Regions from separate parts of the Paenibacillus sp. Y412MC10 genome, predicted to be linked through region 4. Evidence: riboswitches for the same ligand, from Rfam matches in the RefSeq annotation. Region 4 holds a riboswitch; each other region holds the start of a gene.
What was found. A riboswitch is a leader RNA that binds a small molecule or an ion and turns the genes downstream of it on or off. The one in region 4 is predicted to bind thiamine pyrophosphate.
Positions count from the first base shown of each region.

Region 1: it holds a riboswitch for thiamine pyrophosphate, as region 4 does, so the genes downstream of both, GYMC10_RS21270 (YkoF family thiamine/hydroxymethylpyrimidine-binding protein) here and GYMC10_RS26720 (ECF transporter S component) in region 4, are expected to answer to the same signal.
Region 2: it holds a riboswitch for thiamine pyrophosphate, as region 4 does, so the genes downstream of both, GYMC10_RS03070 (ABC transporter substrate-binding protein) here and GYMC10_RS26720 (ECF transporter S component) in region 4, are expected to answer to the same signal.
Region 3: it holds a riboswitch for thiamine pyrophosphate, as region 4 does, so the genes downstream of both, tenA (thiaminase II) here and GYMC10_RS26720 (ECF transporter S component) in region 4, are expected to answer to the same signal.

Region 1 is NC_013406.1:4,894,523-4,899,925, reverse strand. It holds gene GYMC10_RS21285 (methyl-accepting chemotaxis protein) at 1-298, opposite strand, end outside; gene GYMC10_RS21280 (class I SAM-dependent methyltransferase) at 482-1,204, opposite strand; gene GYMC10_RS21275 (nucleotidyltransferase domain-containing protein) at 1,347-2,045, shown strand; gene GYMC10_RS31985 (hypothetical protein) at 2,162-2,257, shown strand; gene GYMC10_RS21270 (YkoF family thiamine/hydroxymethylpyrimidine-binding protein) at 2,331-2,933, opposite strand; TPP riboswitch at 3,019-3,121, opposite strand; gene GYMC10_RS21265 (nitroreductase family protein) at 3,304-3,906, opposite strand; gene GYMC10_RS21260 (ABC transporter permease) at 4,429-5,382, shown strand; gene GYMC10_RS21255 (iron chelate uptake ABC transporter family permease subunit) at 5,372-5,403, shown strand, end outside.
Region 2 is NC_013406.1:720,184-725,586, reverse strand. It holds gene GYMC10_RS03080 (GGDEF domain-containing protein) at 1-1,146, opposite strand, end outside; gene GYMC10_RS03075 (VOC family protein) at 1,405-1,788, shown strand; TPP riboswitch at 1,963-2,072, shown strand; gene GYMC10_RS03070 (ABC transporter substrate-binding protein) at 2,194-3,225, shown strand; gene GYMC10_RS03065 (MTH1187 family thiamine-binding protein) at 3,313-3,606, shown strand; gene GYMC10_RS03060 (ABC transporter permease) at 3,603-4,370, shown strand; gene GYMC10_RS03055 (ABC transporter ATP-binding protein) at 4,425-5,258, shown strand; gene GYMC10_RS03050 (TatD family hydrolase) at 5,347-5,403, shown strand, end outside.
Region 3 is NC_013406.1:1,339,268-1,344,670, reverse strand. It holds gene thiD (bifunctional hydroxymethylpyrimidine kinase/phosphomethylpyrimidine kinase) at 1-734, opposite strand, end outside; gene thiM (hydroxyethylthiazole kinase) at 731-1,573, opposite strand; gene tenA (thiaminase II) at 1,632-2,318, opposite strand; TPP riboswitch at 2,460-2,563, opposite strand; gene GYMC10_RS05660 (VOC family protein) at 2,827-3,327, shown strand; gene GYMC10_RS05650 (ABC transporter substrate-binding protein) at 4,450-5,403, opposite strand, start outside.
Region 4 is NC_013406.1:6,080,359-6,085,761, forward strand. It holds gene GYMC10_RS26710 (energy-coupling factor transporter transmembrane component T family protein) at 1-584, opposite strand, end outside; gene GYMC10_RS26715 (ABC transporter ATP-binding protein) at 581-2,257, opposite strand; gene GYMC10_RS26720 (ECF transporter S component) at 2,250-2,879, opposite strand; TPP riboswitch at 2,971-3,083, opposite strand; gene asd (archaetidylserine decarboxylase) at 3,249-4,052, shown strand; gene GYMC10_RS26730 (oxidoreductase) at 4,116-5,021, opposite strand.

The DNA.
Region 1 (5,403 bases), 1.2 Mb from region 4:
TGAAGGTTCTGCTCAGATCGTTCATGCCTCCAACCTCCTCCACCTGGAAGGTGAAGTCGCCTTTGGCGATTTTGGCGGAAACGCTGGAGATTTCCGCGAAGGAGTTCGTAAGCGTTTTCTCAATGAGGCGAGACAGAGGAAAAGTAAGCCCGGTTAGTACCACGACGATGACCACGCCAATGATTGCTTTACCCATCAGAATAAACGCAAGCAGCATGGGTACCGCAAACAAAGCGGCAATAAGATAACAGGCTGCGGTGATTTTTTGAGACATAGGGAGTCTGTTGAACCATGCCATAAGAATGAGTCCTCCTCAACAACATAGGATATATTTACCATGATTATAGCATCGACGGGCTAAACTAGATATAACGAATTGACAAAAAGTGTTGAATTAGGTCGAAAGAACTGAGTGTGATGGGAGTGAGGGGAAGCATAGCCATATGCAGATCCCCTCTTGATGCATAGAGATGAAGCCGGATTATTTCACGGCACGAAATAAGGCGGAAGCGAGATAATCCGTATTATCCAGAATCATGCGGTCATGCTTGAACAGCGTTTCCCAGAGCGCAGCATCGAACAGGAGTCCTTTATCGCGCTGCTCAAACGCATCCAGATGACGGGTTTGCTCTTCCTTTAATTGCTCGTTGAAGTGGTTGTACTCCAAAAATTCAGCCTGCTTAAAACCGCAAGACAAAAGGGCCCCCGCCCATTCTTCCCTCATCATCAGATTAGGAATGCCGAAGAATTCGAGCAGCTCCTTAAGCTTCGGCTCCGGCATCGGCTTATCCAGAAGCAGTTCCCTGTCCAGCAGGACGCCTCCGCGATCCAGAACGCGGTAATATTCGGGCAGCGATTTCGAGGTATCCGTAAATACGGTGACGGATTCGGCCATGATCAGATCAAACCGGTTGTCCTCGAAAGGCAATGCGCATACATCCGCCTGCAGGAACTCCACGTCCATACCCATGGCTTCGGCTCTTGCGCGGGCTTTTTTGATCATATTTTCGTTCAGGTCAATGGCGGTCACTTGATAACCCATCTCCGAAAGATGGCAGGCGGTTCTGCCGGTTCCGCACCCTACCTCCAAAATGCGGCTGCCCGGTTGAATGGGATAATTCTTCAGCATTCTGAGGGTCGCCTCGAATCCTCCCGGGTGGGCACTGCCCATGCCTAATCTGGAGAGCATGTGAATGTAATTCATCTCATCTATCCCTTCTTCCTTATCGTCAATGCGGGTAATCGTTTATTTACCATATGATTCAGGTACGTTTGGGGTTTTTGTTGAATTTAATATTTTGAGCCCTTTTTTGTGGCGGATGAGAGAATTACTGGAGGAAACGGCCATGAGACTGGAACCGATGGAGGCAGCGATACGCGTCATGCAACGAAATTATCCCCACTGCTTGCTTGCCGTACTTGGCGGCAGCGCGAGCAGTGGTGAATATAATGAACATTCCGATCTGGACATCATCATCATTGAACGGGACGGATATGACTTCAGCAGGAAGACGATCGAGGCGCATGGCTGGATCGCGGAAATATTCATATTGTCCTTATCCTCCTATCGCGAATATTTCGACGAGGGAGTGCTGGCGGCGAATCCGTCTTTGCAGCGGATGGTCGCCGAAGGTACGGTGCTGCGTTCGTTGCCTGAGGGAGAAGAGGTGCGGGCGGATGCCCGGAATGATTTGAATTACGGCCCCATGCCCTTGTCGTCGAGCGATATTGCCGAATACCGCTACATCCTGACCGAGTTTTTGCTGGACTTGACAAGTCCCCGCAGGGAAGGCGAAAAATGGTTTACTGTACACAAAATAGCGTCGACTCTATGCGAATTCGTGCTGAGGGCAAACCGGGAGTGGACAGGTGAAGGAAAGATGCTGTTCCGTTTGTTCAACCGCTATAGCCCAGCCTTGGGGGATCGACTGGAGGCAGCGCTTCTGGCGATTTATCGGGAGGACGATCCTGCGGACCTTATTACATTGACGGAGGAAGCGCTCAGCCCGTACGGAGGCAGGCTGCTGGTCGGTTATGAGGAATAAATAAGCCCTGCATAAAAAAAGAGGGGGGACATTAGCCGTGACGCTCGCCCGCCATAAGCAATAAGATAATAACGTGATTAACTCACGTCATTCTTTTAAATCCAGGAGGGATCTTCATGAGCGGAGCATACGGCGGCGCATGGGGCAATTCAGTAGGAACTATATTGGTTCTCTTTATCCTGCTCGTAATCATCTTGAGTGCTTGGGTTTAAACACCTTCAAAATTCTTGCCTGCAATTGATAAAGGCCCGGCGCGTGCCGGGCCTTTATCTGTTGGAAAGGACCTTAAGCTTTGGCTTTGGGGGATGGGCTGTGGGCCGAAACCACCGCGGTCATGACCAGATGGCTGCTGTCGGATTGAATCGCATGTTGGAACGCGTCTTCGAGTGATCCGAACACCCGGGACAACGCCCCGTCCAATCGGCTGGCGTAATGAACGCTTTCACCGAATGTGCCCGCTGCCTTCGCACGATCCACTTCTGCGTAAATGACATCCATGTAATTGGCGCTACCCATCGGGTAAAGCGCGAATTGGCAGGCCGTTTCGATATCGGCGTGTTCCCCGATATCGTGGTTTAAGCGGGTCGAATCCTCATTCATATACGCATCGGCATCCGTATCGCCTGGGCAGCCGATAGAATAAGTACCGTTAAACACAGTGTGCACGCCGCTAGCCGCGGCATGAGCGAATACTGCTCTCGTCACATCAAACACATGCTCCGCACGTCCGCGAATACAAGTGCTCACATCATCCGTTTGGATCCAGACCTTTTCCGAATCCACGGAACGAAGCGCCTCCGTGATCACTTCCACGAACCGATCCGTCATGGGAAATACCGAGAACCGGCATCCCACGATCCGGCTCGTTCCGCATACAAGCTCATTCATAATTTTTATTCCTCCCCATTGTATAAGTCCACGCAAAAAAACCGCACCCCATGAAGAAGTGCAGTTATGCCTACGCAAAGAAATAAACATAAATGCTACACTTCCCCACGCTAGTATGATCTAGATCGGGTGATAAGGGTTAACGGCGGTCCGCCGTCTCTCAGCACATGGCACCCCTAGTACAGCCAAACATCAAATATGCAGTTGGTATCAAGCCGGCTCCAAGAACTTCTGAAGATCAGAAGGCGAAAGGCCTGCTTCCTGTGTTATTGTATCGCTTTGCCGGCAGGTTTTCAATGGCAGGGCACCATAAAAAAGCCGCCTATTCCAATCCTCAGGGCTTGGGTAGGCGGCTTAGGCCAGCTATGGCTTACTTGTATACCTTCACGCGATCTTCAAGCGGCGCAAATTCTTTTTCGCCCGGATCTGCAACCGGTTTGCCGAAAGGCATTTGAGCGATCAGCTTCCAGTTTTCCGGAATGTTCCATTCGGACTTCACTTTCTCGTCGATCAACGGGTTGTAATGCTGGAGGGATGCGCCCAGGCCTTCTGCCTCGAGGGACGTCCATACCACGAATTGCAGCATGCCGTTGGATTGGTTCGACCAAACCGGGAAATTGTCGGCATACAGCGCGAACTTTTGCTGCAGGTCGGCAACTACGTTATTGTCCTCGAAGAAGAGAACAGTGCCGTATCCAGCGCGGAATGCGCCCATTTTTTCAGCTGTGGATTTGAAAGCCTCTTCGTCTCCGACAACCTCTTTCAGGATGCCTTCGGTCAGGTTCCACAGTTTGTCATGCTGTTCGCCAAGCAGTACAACGACGCGTGCGCTTTGGGAGTTGAAAGAAGACGGAGTATATTTAACGGCTTCGTTAACAATCTCCTGGATGCGTTCGTCGGAAATGACCGGGTCTTTGCTGATGGCATAATGGGAACGGCGATGCTTAAGTGCTGCTGAAAAATCTTTAGACATTGAAAAAAACCTCCTGATGTAATCATGTTTGCATAAGCCTGATAACAAAGATGTCCTTTAATTCAAGCAAATATGCATGTTGAGTTGAATTGCTGTCGTTGAATTATCATTCCACATTAACTTACGTTTAGTTAGAAATAATAATTATGTTAGCATATTAATATAACTTAGAGGGAATGTCAACGCTTCGAAGGAAAGTTAATTTATATTTTTTATACCCGGTTACTGAGAATTAAATCAGCTTCTACATACTTATGTATTTCGGGAACCGCGAATCCAAGCGGCTCAGCCTCGGTGATATAAAGTTTATCTCTGCGAAACTCCTTATTATGAACAAATCATGAACAAATGATACTTGGATGAACCAATTAAATGATTTTCATTCTCAATTATACTTGTCGACTGAGAATGAGAATGATATAATCCATATCAGAACGCAATTGATAATCAATCTCAATGAGAATGGTTGGGGAATTGCTGACTGCCGGAGTTTCGACAGACATACGCATAGAAGGAAGAGCCATGAAGATTAGATACTTATTCGCAGCCGTTGTGGTACTCTCCATAATCTCGTTATTTATTGGAGTTAAAGATATCTCGCCACTGGAACTGTTCTCGATGACAGAACAACAACAGCATATTATGCTTGTAAGCCGGATTCCACGGCTTGTCAGCCTCATCTTGGCGGGTGTCAGCATGAGTATCTGTGGATTGATCATGCAGCAGCTCAGCCGCAACAAGTTCGTATCGCCGACGACGGCGGGCACCATGGACTCCGCCAGATTGGGGATCTTGGTTGCCATGCTCGTCTTTACGACAAGCGGCCCGCTTATCAAAATGCTCGTGGCATTCGTATTCGCGCTGGCAGGAACCTTTATCTTCATGAAGATACTGGATCGGATCAAGTTCAAGGACGCGATCTTCATCCCGCTGGTAGGGCTTATGTTCGGTAATATCGTCAGCTCGGTCGCGACCTTCTTTGCCTACAAATATGATCTTATACAGAATATGTCGGCTTGGCTGCAGGGCGATTTCTCCATGATCATGAAGGGCCAATATGAAATGCTGTATCTCAGTATCCCGCTTGTGATTCTGGCTTACCTGTTTGCCAACAAGTTTACGGTAGCCGGAATGGGAGAGGAATTCGCAACCAACCTGGGACTTCATTATCGGCGAGTCGTGAACCTGGGATTGGTCATCGTTGCGCTGGTTACGGCTTCCGTTGTGCTGACCGTCGGCGTGATTCCGTTCCTTGGTCTGATCATACCTAATATTGTCAGTCTGTACTTAGGGGACCACTTGAAAAAAAGCCTTTCGCATACCGCGTTGCTGGGGGCCGGGTTCGTACTGTTCTGTGACATCCTTGGCCGGATCATCATTTATCCCTACGAAATTCCGATTAGTCTGACCGTGGGCGTACTCGGAAGCGGTATATTCATTTTCTTACTGATGAGGAGAAAGGCTTATGACTTATAAAGCCAAACTCGGCCTGTTGGC
Region 2 (5,403 bases), 1.8 Mb from region 4:
ATTCACTCGTTTAAAACGGTTCATATCCATATATAGCAGCCCTACGCGGGAACCCGCACGGTCCGCCTCCTGCAGCGAGCTCGACAGCCTCGCGTTAAAGTAGCGGCGGTTATAGAGTCCCGTAAGATCGTCGCGATGCGCCAAGGTCTCGCTCTGCATCAAGCTTTGATGCAGCCGGTCAAACAAGCGGTCATTCTCGAACTGGATCAGGATCTGCCTGATCAGAATCAGGATGACGCAGAGGGATAAGCCGGTAAAAAGCCCGTTCCATCCTCCGAACCGCTGCACCATAAGGGCAAACATCCCGCCAAGCACGCTGTAAGGAAGCAGATATCTTACGATCAGATTTCCGAACGAACGGGGCTCCCTCTCATCCAACGATTGATTTCGGGCATCGGGAGCTGACCGCCCTCCTGCCAAACCAATGATGAATACCGATAACGTATACAGTGGGTACAGGTATGAACGAACTTCAACACCCTTATAATCGACGAGATACATATGCAGAACATCGGCGGCAATGTACATGCTCCCGCCAAGGCATATCAGGAAGACTGCCCGTTTCCTTAGCTGCCCTGTGTTAAAATACAACACCAGGGTGAAGAAAATAAGCACCGTTGCGCACAGCGGGTACAGCATGTCAACCCACAGCTTTCCCCACAAGGCTTCATTCGCCAAACCGTTAAGCTCGGGCTTGATGAAATATTCCCAGCCTACCGTCATGACCGTTATGCCAACGATCACGATATCCAGCATAAACCGCACTCCCCGAAACGAACCTTGTACGTGCCGGAACAAATAAATGAGGGAACCTGCAAACAGGATGATTTCGAATCCCCAGAATAATTGAGTCAAAATTGTCCGGGAAGCGCTCTCTTTCCCCAGCCAAAAATAACAAGCATCGATGATTCGAGCCGAGGCATCCGCCATCAGCCCGGCACTTACGATAAGCCAAAACCTTCGAAGATGCGGCTCGTAATGCCGACTGATCCGTAGTAAATAGACGGAAGCGGCAGCGGAAGCCATAATGACTAGAACACGCTGAAGCAATAAAGCATCAGGCATCCACAGAACGGTCATTATCTGAATGAATGCATATATGATGGCGAGTCGAATCCACAGATGATCTGCTGGAGTTGGACTCATAAGCATTCCTCCTCGGCCAAAAGGCAAGCTTTCTTCAATGCTTGTTTGTTAGGTCTTTTGAATTAATAGTTATAGTTCTCATGATACTTTTTACCCACCTAAAAGTAAAGATGAGGAAATGAAAGAAAGACCATCGATTCTACTCTATTAAACCATCGCCCTCCAAAAGCTTTCCGTCCTCAAGACCCACTTGACGTATAGGAATTATATGATAATATTTCAGTCATATCTCATATGAATCGGAAAGGGTGTTTAGCCTTGTCACAGAAACGATTGGATCATGTCGGCATTGTCGTCCGGGACCTTGAAGCCACGATTGCTTTTTACACAACCGTCGTCGGACTTGAACTGAAAGATCGCCTTACCCATACCAATGGCGTCATCCAGCTGGCATTCCTCGGATTTAACGGCAGCGACGAAACGGAAGTCGAGCTTATCCAGGGTTACAGCGACACGCTTCCCGCAGAAGGCACCGTCCATCATTTCGCCGTCAGCACCGATAACATCGAAGCGGAATATGTGCGCGTACAGGGACTGGCCGTACCTCATCTTGACGAAGAAATCGTAACGCTTCCGAACGGGTACCGCTATTTCTTCGTCCACGGTCCCGAAGGAGAATGGATTGAGTTCTTCCAGCGCTAACCGCTGGCGAACAGGTTCCTTTCAAAATGCTTCATCCCGTGAATGGTTAACGGGGTTCATTCTTCCAACCGCACAAGCCATGTCCAATACGAAGACCTGCCTCGTTCGCATCCCTTCCGAACTAGACAGGTCTTTGCGTTAGGACTATAATAACGGATGTAACGTCCGAAACTTCATAAATCCCGGGGGAGCTGGAATTTGGCCGGCTGAGAGTGTATCCGATGATACTGACCCTTACACCTGATCTGGGTAATGCCAGCGTAGGAAGTCCATGTTTGCGGCAGCTATGATTTGCCGTGGTATACACTTACGCCGTCATGCGTCCTGATATCATTCAGGGCGCTTTTTTTGTGGAGTTAACGAGGTCATAGAAAGAGAAAGAGAATTCAAAGGAGAGAAGACACGATGAAGAAGGGAAAATGGATGGCACTGCTTCTCGCTTGCGCCCTGCTGATGGTTGCGGCGGGATGCGGTACAGGCGGACAGAACGAAAATACAGGTACCGAAGGCGCAGACGGCCAGGCAGCCGAAAAGCTCCGCGACGTACAGCTGATGCTCGATTGGTCGGCCAACACAAACCACACCGGACTGTATGCAGCCAAGGAGCTCGGGTATTATGAGGAAGAAGGGCTTAACGTCCAGATCGTCCAGCCGGGGGCGGGCGGAACGGATACGCTGGTCGCATCCGGCAAGGTGCCGTTTGGCATCAGCTACCAGGAAGGCGTCACGCTTGCCAGAACCCAAGGCCTGCCGCTTGTCTCCATTGCGGCGATTATTCAGCATAATACATCCGGCTTTGCCGCCCCCAAGGACAAGGGGATCGTCAAGGCTGGCGATTTTGAAGGGAAATCCTACGGCGGCTGGGGCTCGCCTGTTGAGGAAGCCGTCATGAAATCCATCATGGAGATCGACGGTGCCGATGTCAGCAAAGTAAATATGGTTAACATGGGCGATGCCGATTATTTTACGGCCGTCAAACGCGATATTGATTTTGCCTGGATCTTCTATGCCTGGACCGGTATCGAAGCCGAGCTCCGGAACGAGCCGCTTGACATGATCTATGTGAAGGACTACTCCGAGCAGCTTGACTATTACACGCCGGTGATCGTAACGAACGAGAAGCTGATCCAGGAGGACCCGGAGCTTGTCAAAGCATTCATGCGGGCGACCTCAAAAGGATACGACTATGCGATTCAACATCCTGAGGATGCGGCTGCCCTGCTGACGAAGGCCGTTCCCGAACTGGATGCCGAGCTGGTTCTTGCCAGCCAGAAATGGCTGAGTCCCCGCTATCAGGATGATGCTGCCCGCTGGGGCGAGCAGAAAGCCGAAGTATGGTCGGGGTATGCAGACTGGATGTTTGAACGCAAGCTGCTCGAGAAGGAGCTTGATGCGGACAGCGCCTTCACCAATGAATTTTTACCGGAGAAACCATAGGATGCATTTAATTAGGAAGAGAGACGCCTGTCCGGCAGGCTGGCTCTCTTCCATTACAATATAGCTTGCATGAAAGGATGAGTTTAGATGGCAAACACCCTCTTGAGCATACAAGTGATACCCAGAACGCCGGATGGAGGCGACAGCATTCCTTATGTGGATGAAGCGATTCGGGTCATTCAAGAGTCGGGCGTGAAATACGAGGTCCATGCGCTCGAAACCACCTTGGAAGGAGAGCTTTCCGAGCTGCTGATGATCGTTGAGCGCATGCATGAGGCGCTGGTGAAAGCGGGAAGTCCCAGCGTCATATCCCAGGTCAAAATCGTGCACCATCCGGGCGGCATCAGCATGGATAAGCTGACTGAGAAATACCGTCCATGAGAAAAGGCTGGTGGAGCTCCGTTTGGCCGCCCGCTGCGGCGGTCCTTTTCTTTTTGACGGTATGGCAGGCCGCGGTATCGGTATTCGATATAGAGCCGTATATTTTGCCAGCGCCGACGGCCATCGGGCATGAAGCCGCCACCGGCGCCACCGGCGCCTCCGGCCTTTTTCAGCATACGCTGGCCACGCTGCAATTAACCCTGGTCGGATTTATGATCGGTACGGCGATCGGCCTTGTCATCTCGTTGGCCCTGCATCTGGTGCCTTTTCTCAAAACCGCCCTTTATCCGCTTCTTATTCTTAGCCAGAACGTGCCGACGATCGCTCTCGCCCCGCTCCTCATGATTTGGTTCGGCTTCGGCATGCTGCCCAAGGTTATCGTGATTACCCTGGTCTGCTTCTTCCCCGTAGCCGTTGCCGCCCTGGACGGACTGGCGCGTACCGACCGCACCATGATGAATTACATGCAGATGGCGGGAGCCACTTCATGGCAGATCTTCACCAAGCTGGAGCTGCCGCATGCGCTCCCCTCCATCTTCTCAGGGATCCGCATCGCGGCCACCTATTCGGTCATGGGGGCCGTGATCGGGGAATGGATCGGCTCGGACCGGGGCATCGGCTACTATATGATGCTGCAAAAATCCGGCTACCGCACGGACCGGGTGTTTGTTGCCATTCTGATCATCGTCCTGCTCAGCCTGCTGATGGTGCTGCTGATCACCCTGCTGGAGAAGCGCCTGATCCGCTGGAATCGAAAAGGTTAAAACCACGGTGAACAGACATTTTCCAACCTATATAAAAGGAGGCTGTTTAGCGACATGACACATCAAGTATCCCTGCCGGATCATGACGGGCAGCGCCAGTCATCTACCGCGGTCCCGCCAGCGCCTGCCCTTGAGGTTCGCAGCCTTCATATCACCTTCCGCGAACGGCGCAGCGAAGTGCACGTGCTGGATGGCCTTTCGCTTCAGGTGCAGCCCGGGGAATTCGTCTCCTTGATCGGTCCTTCAGGCAGCGGAAAGAGCACGCTCTTCCATATCATCGGGGGGTTAACGGCTCCGGATGCAGGCTCCGTACTCATGGACGGTCAAGACGTGACCGGAGAGAAAGGCCGCATCGCCTATATGCCTCAACAGCCGGCCCTCTTCCCTTGGCGTACGGTGGAGGACAACGTGCTCCTTCCCGAGGAGCTGAGAGGCACCTCGAAAACCACCGCCAGGGAAAATGCCCGCAGCTGGATGGAACGGGCCGGACTTGCCGGCTTCGAGAAGGCGTATCCGCATACCCTTTCAGGGGGGATGCAGCAGCGGGCCGCCTTTCTGCGCGCGCTGATGAGTCCGCAGGAAGTTATGTGCCTGGACGAACCGTTCAGCGCGCTCGACGCGCTGACACGCAGCGATATGCAGCGCTGGCTGCTCGATATCTGGGAGGATACGCGCCGTTCGGTGCTGATGATTACCCATCATATCGAGGAAGCGCTGCTGCTCTCGGACAGCATCTATATCCTGTCGGCGCGGCCCGGCACGATCCTGAAACGGGTGGAGGTCCCTTTTCCCCGTCCGCGCAGGGAAGACACCCTGAACGACCCGTCCTTTATCGCGCTAAAAACCGAAATCTCCGCCATCATGCGCGAAGAACAGCACAAGCGTTGAGCCGCATAGGCAGGATACAATTGCCTAAGCTCCAGTATCCATCATTCAAGAGCGCTCCTTGGAGGCGAACAAGCGAGGTGATATAACGATGAAATCATTCACGCAGACGGAAACGAATCTCCCTCTGCTGGACACCCATATTCAT
Region 3 (5,403 bases), 2.4 Mb from region 4:
TCGGGATTACCGTCATCGTTGGAAAAGAGCGAACGGCCCCCACTATACTCCCCAGCAGGCATGGCAGTGCTCGTTTGACCGTGCGTCCTATCGGACTGAGGCATTTCTTCCTGCTGCATATCCGCCGCTATAGCTGGTTCCCTGCCTCTTTCGTGATCTGTGCCTTCACCGTTACCAAGCATTCCCTCGTCATGACCGCCTTTGATCACTACGATCCTGGGCCCCAGATCATGAATACGCCTCGCCGCTTCGTTGCGATCGTTCATCGTGCGGATACGCATCCCCGCCAATACTTCGGCCTCCGGTATATTGGGGGTGACAATCAACGCCAGCGGCAGCAAATCTTCTCTTAAAGCCTGCACCGCTTCGCTTTGCAGCAGCTCCGCCCCGCCCTTGGCGATCATCACGGGATCGACAACGACCTTCCCCCAGCCGAATGCCCGAATCCGGTCAGCAACCAGCCGAATGATCTCGGCGTTGAACAGCATGCCCGTCTTCAATGCATCTACTCCGAGGTCCGAGCCAACCGCTTCAATCTGCTCCGCAGTTGCTTCGGGCGGCAGCGGATATACGCCGTGAACCCCCATGGTATTCTGCACCGTAATCGCGGTAATCGCCGACATGCCGTACACGCCGAGCTCCTGGAAGGTTTTCAGATCGGCCTGAATGCCGGCGCCGCCGCCGCTGTCAGACCCGGCAATCGTCAGGGCACGGGGTATGCGAGCCTCGCTCATCGTGTGCCTCCGGCAGCCGCCGCTCCCGCTTCCAGTACAGCGGCATACCCTTCCAGCGATCCTGGATGAAGCTTCGCCAGCTCGTCCAGGAAAGCGATCTGGAAGCTTCCCGGTCCCAGATCTGCCGTTCGCTCAGCAGCTTTCGCCGCCGCGGCCCCATAGAAGGCCAGACCCGCCGTACCTGCAAGCAGCAGGTTCGCTTCCACCGCGGCAAAGGCACCCAGCACCGAGGTCAGCAGGCAGCCTGCGCCGGTCACCTTCGTAAGCAGCGCATCCCCTCCGGCAATGATGCGCACTTCCGTTCCATCGGTAATCACGTCCTCTTCACCGGTAATGGCCACGATCGTGCCTAACTCGCGCGCAGCCCGCACGGCCAGCTCGGCATGATTGCTGCCTGCGCTATTGCCTGCGTCTACGCCCTTGATCTCGCGGACCTCCCCGATAAGGTGAGCGATTTCAGCCGCATTTCCGCGCACGAGCGAAACCTTCACCTCGCTTAGGATCCGCAGCGCCGACTCCGTCCGAAAACGGGTCGCTCCCGCGCCGACCGGGTCCAGCAGCACCGGCACGCCATGGGCGTTCGCCGATTGTCCCGCGATCATCATCGCATCCACCAGCTCGCGGTTCAGCGTGCCGATGTTCAATACGAGCGCGCCCGCGATAGCGGCCATATCCGCCACTTCCTCCGGCGAGTAAGCCATGACCGGCGACGCGCCCAGCGCGTACAAGCCGTTAGCCGAAAAATTCGTAACCACCACGTTCGTCATATTGTGAACGAGAGGGCTCGTCTGCTGTACCTTCGTTAAAAGCACCGAAACCTCTTTTTCCCATGAATGCATTTATATCAGCCTCTCTTCGCTATAATGGAATTCCATTTATGCTTGTGAACATCGCTCTTTACAGCACGGCAGCCTCCAGCTGCACCGGCCACTCCTCCTGCTTATAAGCCATGTCCCAGAACAGATACTCCAGCTGGCAGCTCAGCATGAAATGCTCCCTCATCCGTTCCCGCTCGGCTGACGTCGCACGCTCCGCCCATGCATCGACACGGCCGCGGAATTTGGCTGTCGCGTCTTCCCCCCGGTTTCCGTAGAAAGAAATCCAGTCGTAAAACGGATGGGAGGCATCCGGCTTCACCTCATTCAGCAGCTTGCGGCCAATCTCCAGATACGTCCATGGGCATGGCAGCAGCACGGCCATAATCTCGCCCAAACTACCCTCATGCGCCACCGTCAGCATATGACGGATGTAATGATGCGCGGACGGAGCCAGCGGATATCCTTGAAGCTCTTCATAGGTCACCCCGGCGGCTGCGCAAAAATTCTGATGTGGGTGCACCTCGCTGTGCAGAATGAATGAAATCTGTTCGTTAAAGGTCGCGATCTCTTCCCGGCTGGTCGATTTGGATATGGCAATTCCGTAAATCCGCATGTAGGCATTCAAATACTCAAAATCCTGCTTCACATAGTGAATCAGCTGCTCCCGCTCCAGATTCCCCTCGGCAATGCCTTTTACGAAAGGATGATCGAAGATTGCTTGAAAAATGCCTCCCGCCTGCTGACGGAGCTCTTGCGTGAAACTCATGTTTGTCCCCACCTCCAACATATTGAAGAGCAGGAAGTCCGTAAGACACGACTTTTCAGACAACGCTAAAAAGCCGCCCCGAAAACTGGAGCGGCTTCGTCAACAAGCCCGGGTGCGCCAAAAAAACGCACCGAGACCTCATATTCGAAGGCTCCACTTTCCTACGCTAGTACGAACTAGATCAGGTTCAAAGGGTCCAAGATACGCTCTTGTCTCAGCCGCCAACGGCTCCCCTAGTGGACTTCCTATTCTTTTGTCTAATACTGTACATAGGTTTGGGGGTGGTGTCAAACGTTAACAGTTTGTGGACGGAACCTCAAGCTCGAACCTTCCTCCGACCGCGTGATTGTGACGATGTACGGTGGCGGCTGTCTTTTCGCAAGATAAAAACGCAGGCTACCCCAAACTCATACCGGAAACACTGACGCTCGGCTGTCATATATGCCCCCGCATAATGAGTGCATAAGCGCAATTCAAATAAATGAAGTTTAAAGGAGCGAGCGTATTTATGACGAACCAACCGAAAGCGGTTAAACCCATTCCGGATGGCTACACCTCCGTGACGCCGTGGATCATCTCAAGAAACTCCGCAGCGCTGATCGATTTCCTCAAACAAGCATTCCGAGCCGAAGAGCTTGCCCGCGTCTATGTTGGCGATGGTGTCATCGGCCATGCCGAGGTCCGAATCGGAGATGCCGTCGTCATGATGTTTGATGCAAAGCCGGAATGGCCGGATAGCCCGGCATACCTCCGTTTGTATGTTGAGGATTGCGATGACGTGTATCGGCAAGCGCTGGCCGCAGGAGCGGTCTCGGTGACGGAGCCAACGACCTTGTTCTTCGGCGATCGGGTGGGACGGGTACGGGACCCGTTCGGCAACTTATGGTGGGTACAGACACGAATGGAGGACCTCACTCCGGTGGAAATGGAACAGCGTGCCCAAGACCCGGAATACATCCAAGCGATGACCTATGTTGCAGGGGCGGAGATCGTGGTGAAGATGTCGTAAAAAGTTACCGTGAAGCGAGCGTTATCACAGGGAGGACATGGGTGGATTCGGTGTCCCAAGGGTATGCATGGATGGCTGCCGACCAAAACAACTTAGAACAGCATAACTTAGAGTAGCTATGGGTTAGAGGTAGAAACCTGGGGGACACAAAGTAGTATATAGTAGGTGCTATTACTGGTCTTGGTGCTACTACTGGTCTTGTGCGACTACTGGTCTTGGGGCGACCGCTCGAGGACAAACGGACTGAGGATACGTTATTTAGCTGAAAAGACGTAATTTTTGATGGCTAACGGACACCAGATACGTTACTTGTAGAGTATGATGGCAAAAGGACAGTTTATTGCGGTAATAAGGGATCCTGTGTCCGTTAGATCTAAAAATCGAGGGCGAATCAGGAGATTAAGGGAACTGGTGTCCGTTAACGAGTGCCTTGGTGACTGGCTGGTATTGATGCTATTACTGGTCTTGTGCGACTACTGGTCTTGGGGCGACTACGGTATTGATGCTACTTCTGATCTTGGTGCTACTTCTGATCTTGATGCTATTATTCGTCTTAGTGTGACTACTGGTATTGATGCTACTACTGGTCTTGTGCGACTACTGGTCTTGGGGCGACCGCTCAAGGACAAGCGGACTGAGGATACGTTATTTAGCTGAATAGGCGTAATTTTTGATGGCTAACGGACACCAGATACGTTAATCATAGAATCTGATCGCAAATAGGCTCCTTATTGAGGTAATAGGGGATCCTGTGTCCGTTAGATCTGAGAATCGGGGATTAATCAGGGAAATAAGGGAAATAAGGGAACTGGTGTCCGTTAACAGGTCATGGTTAGCGGCATGATGCCCGGAGTTGGTTAAGCTGTACTGGCGAGCAATGTGACATGCAGCTGCATACCGGCGGTACTTCGATGTTGCGGTTCTGGCGACGTTGCGATGCCGGCGACGCGCGATGCTGCCGACGCGCGATGCTGCCGACGCGCGATGCTGCCGACGCGCGATGTTAAAAAAGGAGGCACCCTCGCAAGATCTCAGATCTTGCGAGGGTGCCTCCTTTATCCACTTGTTCCTAGCATCTTCCGCTATACGATGATACTAGCCTTCAGCATCCGTCTTCATTCCTTACTGAATGCCGTAAAACTCCTGCAGCTGGTCGATCATCAGGTTGGCCGCCAGGATGCCGCCCGCCGTATTCCAGATCGCGTCATCCACTTTGTGGGCTTGACCGTTCTTCACAACGTTCAGGTTCTTCCACAGCGGATCGTTGATCCATTCCTGCTCGGTCTGGTTGGCGCCGCCGTCCCCTGTCTCATAAGTGAAGTAGAACAGTCTGTCGGCTTCCACCTCAGGCAGACGTTCCTTCGTGATCTCGTCCACGAAATCGTCCTTGGCGTTCTTGGTCATGTCGTTGCGGGCGATGCCGATTTTATCGAAAATAACGCCCGAGAACGTATTGGTGTGGTACACCCGGGTCTTGCCTGCCATGAAACGAACAACGGAGACGGTTTCGTCAAGCTTGCTGCCGGCCTTCTCTTTAAACTCCTGGATCCGCTTGTCGTAGGCAGCCAAAAGTTCTTCGCCTTCCGACACTTTGTTCAGCGCCTTGGCATACAATTCAAAATTGTTCTGCCACTCGCCGCGAAGATCCTCGGCAAAAACAGTCGGCGCGATCGCCTTCAATTGCTCGTATACTTTCTCCTGACGCATCTTGTTGCCGATGATTAGGTCAGGCTGCAGACCGGCGATCAGCTCGATGTTCGGCTGGCTCTCTTCCCCGACAACGGTAACGCCTTCCATCTGGTCTTTAATATGCGGATACCATGGATCGCCCGTCCAGGATCTAACGGCACCTACTGGCTTCACGCCCAAGGCCAGAAGCGCCTCGGTTCCTTCGTTCGTGAGGACGACGACCTTTTGAGGCGTTCCTTTGATCGTTTCCGTCCCCATGGCATGCGTAACTTCATACGATTCGCCGCCGGCAGCAGCGCCGCTGTTGCCCTCTGCTGTATTCGTCGTGTCGCCGCCCGCGTTGCTTGTCCCTTCTTGCGCCGGGCTTGCTCCGCACCCCGCAAGAAT
Region 4 (5,403 bases):
GGCACCACATACATGCCTGCACGGTTCACCATGCCGCGAACTCCCCGAATCGGGCGGACTCCCCGTACCTTCAAGGCCTGGCGGCGGATCACATATTCCTCCCAGACCATCGGCAGCAGCCGGATCGAAGCCATGAAGCTGTATGCATACTTCGGCGCCAGCCTCAGCTTCTGCATCAGGCTGTAGAACAGATCCACCGAGGACGTTGTCGTCACGAGCAGCAGTCCCTCCGATGCAAAGGCAATCCCCTTAAAGCCCAGATGCAGCCCCCGATAGAAGCTTTCTTCCGATACCCGGAACAATCCCCATTCCCACCAGATCGTCTCCCCCTTACCGAACAGCATCATGGAAGAGGCTGACGATATAAAGGCAAGCAGGAACGGAATGAAAAACAGCAGCATCTTCCACGGCTTCACCCCGCTGAGCACCACGAGGCAAATCATAAAGATAAAGGCCTGATACATGACAAAATCAAGATCATGGGTCAGCACCGTCATAAAAAACAGCGCACAGATCAGTCCCAGCTTCACCACCGGATTCGCCCGGTGCAGCCAAGTGATCCGCACAGGATTCCATATATTCATGCGTTCACCCCCGTATGGAGATGACCGGATGCAGCCAGCGTATCCCGCAACGCATCGGCGTGATTCGCTTTGCCCGTCTCCCGTCCGGATTCGGTCCCGCTACACCAGCGCGGGGAAGGCAAACTTGACGTCAACCGCCCTTCCCGAATCTCCCAGATGTGCGTGGCCGCCCGCTGCGCGATCTCCATTTCATGGGTCACCATGAGAATGGCGGTTCCGGAGCGGCGCAGCCGTTCGCACATCTCCAGAATCGCGAACGTGTTCCGCGCATCCTGTCCGAAGGTCGGTTCATCCAGGAGCAGGACGGCCGGCTGCCTTGCCATGGCCGTGGCAACGCTCAGCCGGCGCTTCTGGCCTGTCGACAGCTGGTACGGGTGCCTGTTATCCATGCCGTCCAGCCCAAAGCGTTCCAGGCAGCGGTCGGCCCGTGCCTTCGCTTCATCCGGCGGCATTTGGTCCACCAGCAGCGAGTACATCACCTCATCGCCGATACGTTCCGTCAGAAACTGAAGCTCCGGATTCTGAAACACGAATCCGATTTGGCGCAGCTGCCGCTCTCTCTTCTTCCGCACTTTCCTGCGCTTGCCCTGGATGACCTCCTCCCCGCAGAGCACATAGGTCCCTTCGGCGCGCAGGAGCCCCATCAAACTGAGCAGCAGCGAGCTTTTGCCTGCGCCGTTCGGCCCGATCACCGCAATGAAATCTCCGGGGTATACCTCAGCCGAAGGAAGAGAGACGACCGGTTTCTCCCATCGCAGTCCCCGGAAATCATCTAACCGAATGACAGGCTCCCCAAGGTGGGCATACGTTGAGTCTGCCTCAGGTATGAGACTTCCCAGCTCATCGCCTGGCGCGTCTACCGGAGCAAACAGCTCCCGTCCTACCCGAGACTCCGCATAATCCTCCCATACGCCGGGATACCAGATGCCATACGCCTGAAGCTCGCGCGCATACTCGGCGAATATCGCTGCCGGCGGACCATCGCCCAGAATGGCGCCATCCGGGGTGAACAGCACCACGCGGTCCACGTATTGGGCCATTTCTTCAATCCGGTGCTCCACGATAATCAGCGTACGCCCTTCCGATACGGCCTTCACCGCTGACCAGATTTGCTCCCTGCCTTCCGGGTCGAGCAGGGCGGACGGCTCATCGAGGAACAGCACCTCCGGCTCCAGCAGAAGGGCCGAAGCCAGCGCAAGCCTCTGCTTCATCCCCTGCGACAGATGACCGATCGGCATATGCAGCTCCTGAAGGTCAAGCCCAACCTCATGCAGGACGGCTTGCATTCGCTCCTTCATCTCGTCGCGGGGAACGCTGAGGTTCTCCAGCACGAAGGCCAGCTCTTCATCCACGTACGGCATGCAGAACTGGGTATCCGGATCTTGGAATACATATCCCCAAGAGCGAGGCACCAGCTGGGCTTCGCATTTCATCGGCACCTCCGTGGCGCGGGGAATCATCCCGCTAAGCACCTGAAGCAGCGTAGATTTGCCGCAGCCGCTCGGACCGAGCAGCAGCACCTTTTCCCCGCGGGCAGCCGAGAAGGACAAGTCCTTAAACATCAAACGCTCCTCGCCCGGATACTTCAGGCGCAATCCCTCCACATGCACGGCCTGCTCCGTAACCGCCTCGGCGGTTGAAGACGAAACCAAGCGGGCGGCGGTTTTAGACATGGCGCGGATCATCCAGTGCTTCATAATCCTTCTTGGACGCAGGGCGCAGCAGGGATGTGACGCCCGTACGGTCCAACGCTTTGGCCAGCAGCAGCATGAGCAAGCCGGCAATGACGGCGCCGCTGAGAATCCGCATGCCATACTTGGCAAGGAACATCCAGGTCTGAAGATCATCGGTATAACTGTAATAGAAGTCCATCACCATCGAGCCGACCGCCGCGCCGGCCCCGGCAATCGCCACCGTCCACGCCGAGGTGCTCCGGTAACGGAACGCCGCGAATACCAATTCCGCGCCCAGCCCTTGAATGAGACCGTACAGCAGCAGCGTCAGTCCCCAGCCGCTCCCGAACAGCACTTCCACGTGGGCCGCCGCCACCTCCGCGATGATGGCCACTCCCGGCTTGCGGATCAGCAGGTAAGCGAGCGTGGCCGCTGCGAACCACATGCCGTATAACAGTTCATCCGCTTCGAAGAACAGCGGTTTCAGCAGATTGTAAACCGATCCCCAGAAGTGATAAATGACGCCAAGCACCAGCGATACCAGCACCGTCACCAAAATATCGCTTAATCGCAGCCCTTTTCTAGGCTGTACCCCCAATTTCTCTTGCACAGACGTTCCCATAACAACACATTCCCCTCTCCACCGCTTTTTTTGTATAAACACAACAAAAAACCGTCTGGAAAAACGCGCAGACGGAAAAATAGGCCCTATGTAGGCAGGGTCGGATATTCTCTACGCTGGCATTACCCAGTTCAGATTAACGGTCAACAGCGGATAGCAGCTGCAATCTCAGCCTGATTCACTCAAGCCCCCGTATTCCCTATTCGGTTTCATGTTAATCTTAAAATACACATTCGTTCCCCAATTAGCAAGAACCTTTTTTCAAAAATGGCTATTTATTGATTTCCGGCTCATTCTATGTCAATATCAGAGTGATTGGCTTTTCCACCAACGTTTTATTGCCGACACCTATGCACAAAGGAGAATGACATGGCTAAACAATTGCTGCGTCTGATGACCGAGCTGTCCTCCCGCAAGTGGCTGTCCCGCATCATGGGGCATTGTTCCCACAGCCGGCTGAGCCGTCATCTAATACCTGCATTTATACGAATCTACCAAATCCCGGCGCATGAAGCGGAGAAGGAGATCCACGAATACCGTTCGCTGAACGAATTCTTTTCCCGCCGGTTAAAAATAGGCCTCCGCGCCATAGACGACACCGCCGATGCCATGGTAAGCCCCGTCGATGCCACGATTTCGGCGATGTGCGCCGTCAACGCCGGCACCATCCTCAGCGTCAAGGGACAGGATTATACCCTGAGCGAGCTGCTCGCCAAGTCACCGAGAATGGAGAATTATATCAACGGTTATGCATTCGTATTGTATTTAAGCCCCACCGACTATCATCGCATACATTCCCCGGTAACCGGCATTCAAGCGGAAAGCGAGCATTTGAAGGGCCGGGTATACCCCGTGAACGATTTTGCGATGACCCATATCCGGAACGTGCTCAGCCGCAACGAGCGCCTCATTACCTATATTGCCCATGAATTCGGCGAAGTTGCGGTCGTGAAGGTCGGAGCCATGAACGTAAGCAGCATCCGTTATGCCGACGAGAGCGTGAAGAAATACGACATTGGCGACGAACTTGCGTACTTTGAATTCGGCTCTACCGTCGTGCTCTTGACGGAGAACGGCACGTTTACACCCCGCGGTGACTTGGAACCGGGCTCCAAGGTGAAGATGGGAGAACTGCTCGGTTTGCTGCACCCTTCCACAGCCCGAAAAGGGTAATTCCTTTCAGCTTCCAAGCATGCGCTTTAAGCTAAGTCCATGAAACATTCGACGGATGAAGGATTACCGCCTGCTCAGCAGCCGGTAAATGATCCGCTGAAACAGCCGATCTGGCAGCAGTCCCTTGATCCGCGCGGTCAGCCGCGTGCCTCGGGGCAGCGTATAGCGGAACCTCGGTTTGGTCATGGACGATATGCTTGCCACAAGACGGGCTACCTCCTGCGGATCCCCGCTTTCCTTGGCCGTCCGCTCGGAATAGTCCAGCACGCCCTTCAGCAGATCGCTGTAGGGTGATCCTTCCTTGACCGCCAGCTCCCCAAAACTCTTGTTCCAGATCGGCGTGCCGTAGGCACCGGGCTGGACCAGCACGACGTCGATCCCAAAGGGCATCAACTCCATGGACAGGCTCTCGCCGAACCCCTCCAGCGCAAATTTGGAAGCGGCATAGGGACCATAACCCGGAAAGCCGACCCTGCCGCTAATGCTGCTCATGAGAATGATTTTAGACCGTCCGGTCTTGCGCAGCAGCGGGAGCATATGCTGCGTCACCGATACGGTCCCGATGAAATTCGTCTCCATCTGCTTTCGCCAGCCCCCCAGCGGCACTTCCTCCACCATGCCGCCCACCGCCTCGCCGGCGTTGTTCACCAGCACGTCCAAGCGGCCGAACTTCTGCTCCAGCGCCGAAGCAGCAGCCTTGACCTGCTCCTCGGCACTTATATCCAATCGGAAGATGTGAATACGCCCGGTAACATCTGCTTGTTCAGCCTGAGCCAACAGCTCTGCTGCCGCCTCAGGTCTGCGAAGACCCGCGGCCACGTCATAACCTGCTTTTGCCAGCTCCAGACTGATCAGCAGTCCGAACCCGCTTGACGCGCCCGTGACCAGCGCAACCTTCCCTGCTCCCGCCGTTACCACCGGATCACCGCCGGCTCCGTCGATGCCGTTATTCCTCTCACATGCCAACATCCTTCCTTTATCCAAATGCCTAATCCCTTACTTTTTCGAGCTCTGCTCTTAAGCGTTTTATGTATATTCCCAATATATCAAATGTTTGCAATGTCAACAGAGTCTATCGCAGCTGCATCCCTTTACAACGTAATCAGACAAACTCCCTGTCCGTATAGGCACCCACTAAATAGCCCCACAAAGCGGAGCCTATGCTTCGATGCTTATTCCAAATACTTTGCGGGGACTCCAAAACATATCGAAAAAAAGGGAGCTTGTCAGCTCCCTTTTGCGTGTTTCCAGCGAAATGCGTATATGATAACGGGATTCAACATCACCCGTATGTAGGCCAAGGTCCTTTAAAACCAAACGTCCTGATGATTCGGATTCGTTGTCTTCATGC